3 regions of the Herbaspirillum sp. WGmk3 genome follow, and region 1 is predicted to be linked to each of the others. Evidence: predicted binding sites of a transcription regulator. Region 1 holds the regulator's gene; each other region holds the start of a gene.
The links. Region 1 encodes LexA, which represses DNA repair genes until DNA is damaged. Its sites were predicted from a motif close to ACTGTATNNNNATACAGT; they were not measured.
Positions count from the first base shown of each region.

Region 1 (2,267 bases):
CGATGTTGTTGTAGGTGAGGGCGTGCTTGGGGTCCAGCGCCAGGGCCTGCTTGAACATGCGCATGGCATCGTCGAAGCGGTCGCCCGTGTTGAAGTAGCTTGAACCGAGCTTGACGTAGCCATTCGGATCCTTGGGGGCGATCTCGATGACGCGCAGCAGGTGTTCGTGGGCTTCTTCGATCTTGTTGATTTTCAGATAACTATCGGCGATCTTGTTGTGGGCGTAGGTGTCCTGGGGATCGAGCAGGATGGCGGTCTTGTGGGACTCCACGGCCTCCTTGTACATCTCCATGGCATGAAAGGCTTCGCCCAGGGCGGTGTGGGAGGGAGCGAAATTGATCTGGTATTCGAGCGACTTCAGAATCGTGGCGACCGCCTCGTCAAAGCGCCGTGCGTCGATCAGGGCGCGGCCCAGGTGCGACAGCGGGCCCGGTGCGTTGGGTTCACGCCGGGCCGCATCCTCGAAGTATTTGATCGAGGCTTCCGGATCGTTCTTTTCGTGCAGGGCATTGGCCAGGCCGATGCGTGCCGCCCGGTTTTCCTTGTCGATGGCGATGGCGCGCTCGTAGATGGCGATGGACTCGTCGATGCGATCCTGGCTCAGCACCGTGCCGGCCAGGTTGCTGAGGTATTCGGCGTTGTTCGGATCGGCCTCGATGGCCTTGCGCAGGTATTGCTCGGCTTGCGCGAACTGGCCTTCCTGCATGGCGATCAGTCCGCGTGCGTGGTTGGCAAACACCAGATTGGGGGCGCGGGCCAATACGGCTGTACAGATCGCCTTGGCTTCCTCGGTCTTGCGATTGTCGAGCAGGTCCAGACATTTGCGAACGTCCAGCAGATCCTGCAGGTTGGACTTGGCGGCCGCTGGGGCCGGAATATGTTTGCCGTGCTTGTTGCTGCTCTTGCGCGTCGACATCGAAAAGGGTCCTCTTGGTTGGGCGCATCCATTGCGCCGGGCATAGCTGTCCAGCAAGGATGATATGCGTAACCGGTCACAGGTGAAGAGCTAAATAGAAAGCAAAAAACCTCCGTTTTAAGCGGAGGTTCATGCATAAACAAGCGATCAGTCGCCGCTGGCAGCGTCTTTCCGGCGGTCGGGCCTGCGCGCCGCCCCGAATTCAGTTCCAGCTGCGCAGCAATCCCACGGCCAGTCCTTCGAGTGCAAACTGGTCGTCTTCCGGCTTGACGATGATGGGCTCGAATTCCGGATTCTCGGGGAAGAGGGTGATGACGCTGCCGCTCTTCTGGTAGCGCTTGACCGTGACCTCGTCAGCCAGGCGGGCCACCACGATCTGGCCATTGCGCGCCTGGTCGGCGCGCCGCACGGCCAGCAGGTCGCCGTCCAGGATGCCGGCGTCGCGCATGGACATGCCGCGCACCTTGAGCAGGTAGTCGGGCTTGGCCGGGAACATGGCCGGGTCGACCTGGTAAGTCTTTTCCACGTGTTCCTGGGCCAGGATGGGGGAGCCCGCTGCGACGCGCCCGATCAGCGGCAGGCTCAGCTGCATCAGGGCGGGATGGGGCAGGGCCATCTGGCGTGCAGTACTGATGCCTGTGGTACCTGATTCGCGCAGGCGGATGCCGCGCGAGGTGCCGGGGGAAATCTCGATGGCGCCCTTGCGGGCCAAGGCCTGCAGATGCTCTTCGGCGGCGTTGGCGGAACGGAAGCCCAACTCGGCAGCGATCTCTGCACGCGTGGGAGGGAAGCCGGTGTTCTCGATGGCGTTCTTGATCAGGTTCAGGATCTGTTCCTGGCGCGCAGTCAGTTTGAGCATGAGGGTGGCCTTTCTCGGAGGGAAGGCTGTCTGGATGAACAGTCTGTATTTTTATACAGGTGCAATCCTTGTGTCAACGGCAACATGCATATTCCGGGGCGGAAAAGGCAAGCTTTCTCATTTATATAGAGCGCGCTGCAACTGAAGAATCTGGTTTTGAGCCGCTGGCGGCGATGTGCACGGTCCGCGTTGTGGCCCCGCGGCCGCAGTGCCGTGACGCCGGCATTGCTGTCAGGACGGAAACCTAGTATGATCTCTGGTTTTCCTCTTCCCACACCCGTCTTGACGCCGGGGTGGGCGTCTTCAATAAGTCCATAAGGAGTCTACATGCGTCATTATGAAATCGTATTTATCGTCCACCCGGACCAAAGCGAGCAAGTGCCGGCGATGATCGAGCGTTACAAGGGAATCGTCACCACCCGCGGCGGCAAGGTCCACCGTGTCGAAGATTGGGGCCGTCGCCAACTGGCTTACCAGATCCAGAAGCTGGCC
Region 1 covers NZ_JAKYWT010000002.1:866,160-868,426, reverse strand. Annotated here, with positions in the region: gene MKD49_RS09765 (tetratricopeptide repeat protein) at 1-916, opposite strand, end outside; gene lexA (transcriptional repressor LexA) at 1,119-1,775, opposite strand; gene rpsF (30S ribosomal protein S6) at 2,103-2,267, shown strand, end outside.

Region 2 (2,267 bases), 800 kb from region 1:
TCACCCACGGCGGTCACGCCGGCGCCATCGGGCTTCATCCGTTGCAGGATCTCGGCTTGCAGGCGGTTGGTGTCCTGGTACTCATCCACCAGCACATGATCGAAGCGTGCACCGACCGATTGCGCAATCTCGCGGTCGGAGAGCATGTCGGCCCAGAACAGCAGCAGGTCGTCGTAATCGAGCACGTGCTGTGCTTCCTTGGCCTCGACATAGCGGGTAAAAAGTTCGCCCAGCAGCCTCTCCCATTCCCGGCACCAGGGGAATTGTGTCTGCAGCACGGTGCCCAGGTCTTGCCGGGTATTGACCGCACGTGAATAAATCGACAGGCAAGTGCCCTTCAGCGGAAAACGCTTGTCGTTAGAGGACAGCCCCATCTCGTGGCGCAGCAGTCCGATCAGGTCTTCGGAATCGCCGCGATCCTGGATGGTGAAGTCTTCTTCCAGGCCGATGACGGCCGCGTACTCGCGCAACAGCCGCGCGCCGATGGCATGGAAGGTGCCTGACCAGGGCAGTTGCGGCGGGCTGTCGGTGGCCGCCAGCCCCAGCACCTGGCGGATCACCTGGCCCACGCGCCGGCCCATGTCGGCCGCCGCCCGGCGCGAGAAGGTCAGCAGCAGGATGCGTTGCGGGTCGGCCCCGTCGAGGATCAGCCTGGCCACCCGGTGCGCCAGGGTATTGGTCTTGCCCGAACCGGCACCGGCCACGATGAGCAGCGGCGGCTGCTGTGCTGCCGGCAAGGCGCTGCCATGCTCGACCGCCTCGCGCTGCTGTGCGTTCAGGCACGCAAACGGGTCGCGCTCGCCGGTGGGCGGGCTGCTGGTGTCGGGGACGTCCTGGGCGAGTTCGGGTGGCATGGTGCGGGGAAATTCATATCGGCGATGGCTGGGCAAGGATGTACTGTATATATAACCAGTCCCCGATGCAACATCAGGCACATCCACTATATGAAACATCTTGGCGCGAACCTCTGCCGTAGAAGTGAATCTACAGGCTTCACGGCAGACGACCGACGGGTCCGGCGCGAGTATGGAGCAGATGGCCAGGGATGGGCCATGACTGCAAACTGTGGCAAACTTCGCGCTTTGTCTTCGCCCGTGTTGGCGTGCGGCCAGAGGATTGCGTCCCGGAACCGGGAGGCGAGGCCACTGGCAGCACATTGTGCAGGCCCTCTCCCGGAGCAATTTTGAGTCTGATTAAAAACCTGCCGTTCGAATGGCTGGTCGGCATCCGCTACACGCGGGCCGGCAAGCGCAGCGGCCGCAACAGTTTCATTTCCTTCATTTCCCTCATTTCCATGGCCGGCATCGCGCTGGGCGTGGCTGCCCTGATCGTGGTGCTGTCGGTCATGAATGGTTTCCAGAAGGAAGTGCGTGACCGCATGCTTTCCGTGCTGGCCCACATCGAAGTCTTCGATGCCTCCGGCTCCATGAAGGACTGGCAGGCGGTGGCCAAGCAGACCTTCCAGAACCCCGAGGTGCTGGGCGCTGCGCCCTATGTATCAGGCCAGGCCATGATGACGCGTGACGACAACCTGCGTGGCGTGCTGGTGCGCGGCGTGCTGCCCGAGGAAGAGCCCAAGGTCTCGGACGTGGCCAAGCAGGTCAAGCAGGGCAGTTTCGATTCCCTGAAACCCGGCGAATTCAACATCGTCATCGGCGGCGAGCTGGCGCGCGGCATGCGCGTGGGCCTGGGCGACAAGGTCACGGTGATCGTGCCGCAAGGGCAGGTGACCCCGGCCGGCGTCTTGCCGCGCCTGAAGCAATTCACGGTGACCGGGATCTTCGAAGCCGGCCATTATGAATTCGATTCGTCGCTGGCCTTCATCCAGCTGCAGGATGCCGAGACCCTGTTCCGTATGGATGCCCCCACCGGCGTGCGCCTGCGCATCCGCGACATGCTGCAGGCCCCGGAAGTGACCCAGCAGCTGGCGCGCACCCTGAGCGGCGACCTGTACCTGCGCGACTGGTCGCAGCAGAACAGCAACTGGTTCGCGGCCGTCAAGACCGAAAAGCGCATGATGTTCATCATCCTCGCGCTCATCATTGCGGTGGCGGCCTTCAACCTGGTGTCCACGCTGGTGATGACGGTCACCGACAAGCAGGCTGACATCGCCATCCTGCGCACGCTGGGGGCTTCTCCCGCCTCCATCATGAAGATTTTTGTCATCCAGGGGGCCCTGGTGGGCCTGGTTGGTACTGCCATCGGCGTCGGCCTGGGGGTGGTGGTGGCACTCAATATCGACGTGCTGGTACCGGCCATCGAGCGGG
Region 2 covers NZ_JAKYWT010000002.1:61,833-64,099, forward strand. Annotated here, with positions in the region: gene MKD49_RS06315 (ATP-dependent helicase) at 1-854, opposite strand, end outside; gene MKD49_RS06320 (lipoprotein-releasing ABC transporter permease subunit) at 1,184-2,267, shown strand, end outside.
Region 2: the regulator LexA is predicted to act here: its motif matches at 897-914, upstream of MKD49_RS06315 (ATP-dependent helicase).

Region 3 (2,267 bases), on a different contig from region 1:
CCGCATGCTGCACCAGATAGAGGCCACCGTCATCAAGCTTGACGATGCCGGCCACCAGCCCATACACGCCCGCCGTCATGATCAGTGCGATGCCGACCAGTACCGTGATCTGCTGCTGCAGCGGCGCACCGGCAACGGTACCCAGGGTGATGGCGATGATCTCGGCCGAGAGGATGAAGTCGGTGCGCACGGCATCCTTGATCTTTTCCTGCTCGTAGACCAGCGGATCGACGTCCTCCGCCGCCTTGGCCGCGACTTCATGATGCTCGTCATCGTGCGGAAGATACTTGTGGGCCAGTTTCTCGAAGCCCTCAAAGCAGAGGAAAGCGCCCCCCAGCATCAGCAGCGGCGTCACCGCCCAGGGGATGAAGGCACTGATGGCCAGCGCCGCCGGTACCAGGATGGCCTTGTTCTTCAACGAACCCTTGGCGACCGCCCAGACCACGGGCAATTCCCGCTCGGCGCGCACGCCCGCGACCTGCTGGGCATTGAGGGCCAGGTCGTCGCCGAGCACGCCGGCCGTCTTCTTGGCGGCCACCTTGGTCATCAGGGAAACGTCATCGAGCACGGTGGCGATGTCGTCAATCAATGCAAAAAAGGCGCTACCGGCCATGTTTTTCCTTTGTCTTCATCTCTGAGGGGGGGGGGCTTGGATACTGTTTATCCGAACAGTGCTGTATCATCGCGGGATTATCACAGAAGCTGCCTCCCACGCACATCCCTGACGCCATGATCGGTCGCCTCTCCGGAATTCTTCTAGAAAAAATCCCCCCGAACCTGCTGGTCGACTGCCAGGGCGTCGGTTACGAAGTGGCCGTGCCCATGAGCACCTACTACAACCTGCCGGGCCTGGGCGAGAAGGTCACGCTGCTGACCCATCTGGCCATCCGCGAGGATGCGCACATCCTGTTCGGGTTTGGGACCGCCGAAGAACGCAATACGTTCAAGGAGCTCATCAAGATTTCCGGCGTGGGCGCACGCACGGCCTTGTCCATCCTCTCCGGCATGTCGGTGGCCGACCTGGCCCAGGCCGTGACCCTGCAGGAAGCCGGGCGCCTGACCCGCGTGCCCGGCATCGGCAAGAAGACCGCCGAACGCCTGCTGCTGGAACTGAAGGGCAAGCTCGGAGCCGATCTTGGCGCGGTGGCCGGCGTGGTCCACAGCGACGCCTCGGCCGACATCCTCAATGCCCTGCTTGCGCTGGGCTATTCGGACAAGGAAGCGACCCTGGCCATGAAGCAGGTGCCCAAGGACAGCAGCGTCTCGGACGGCATCAAGCTGGCCCTGAAGGCGCTCTCCAAGGGCTGAGCCCGGCCAGACAAGGATTAGAGCATGAGCATCCAGACCGACGATTTCTCCGAACAGCGCATCATCTCCGCCACCCCGGCCTCGGCCAACGAGGAAGCCATCGAGCGCGCCCTGCGGCCCAAGCAGCTGGACGAATACGTCGGCCAGGAAAAGGTGCGCGCCCAGCTCGAAATCTTCATTTCGGCCGCCCGCAAGCGTGGCGAGCCGCTCGACCATACCTTGCTGTTCGGCCCGCCCGGCCTGGGCAAGACCACCATGGCCCACATCATCGCCCGCGAGATGGGCGTGAACCTGCGCCAGACCTCGGGCCCCGTGCTGGAGCGCGCGGGCGACCTGGCCGCGCTGCTGACCAATCTCGAAGCCAATGACGTGCTCTTCATCGACGAGATCCACCGCATGTCGCCGGTGGTGGAGGAAATCCTCTACCCGGCACTGGAGGATTATCAGATCGACATCATGATCGGCGAAGGCCCGGCCGCCCGTTCGGTGCGTCTGGACCTGCAGCCTTTCACGCTGGTGGGGGCGACCACCCGTGCCGGCATGCTGACCAATCCGCTGCGCGACCGCTTCGGCATCGTCGCCCGGCTGGAGTTCTATACCCCGCCCGAGCTGGCCCGCATCGTTACGCGCAGCGCCGGCTTGCTCAATGCCCCCATCGTCGAGGAAGGCGCGCTGGAAATCGCCCGCCGCAGCCGTGGTACCCCGCGTATCGCCAACCGCCTGCTCCGCCGCGTGCGCGACTATGCCGAGGTCAAGGGGGAGGGGCGCATCACCCGCGAGATGGCCGATGCCGCTCTGGTGATGCTGGACGTGGACCCGGTCGGCTTCGACCTGATGGACCGCAAGCTGCTGGAGGCCGTGCTCTTCAAGTTCGGCGGTGGGCCGGTCGGGCTGGACAACCTGGCGGCGGCCATCGGTGAAGAACGCGACACCATCGAAGACGTGCTGGAGCCCTACCT
Region 3 covers NZ_JAKYWT010000005.1:261,060-263,326, forward strand. Annotated here, with positions in the region: gene MKD49_RS19745 (DUF808 domain-containing protein) at 1-613, opposite strand, end outside; gene ruvA (Holliday junction branch migration protein RuvA) at 730-1,308, shown strand; gene ruvB (Holliday junction branch migration DNA helicase RuvB) at 1,333-2,267, shown strand, end outside.
Region 3: the regulator LexA is predicted to act here: its motif matches at 656-673, upstream of ruvA (Holliday junction branch migration protein RuvA).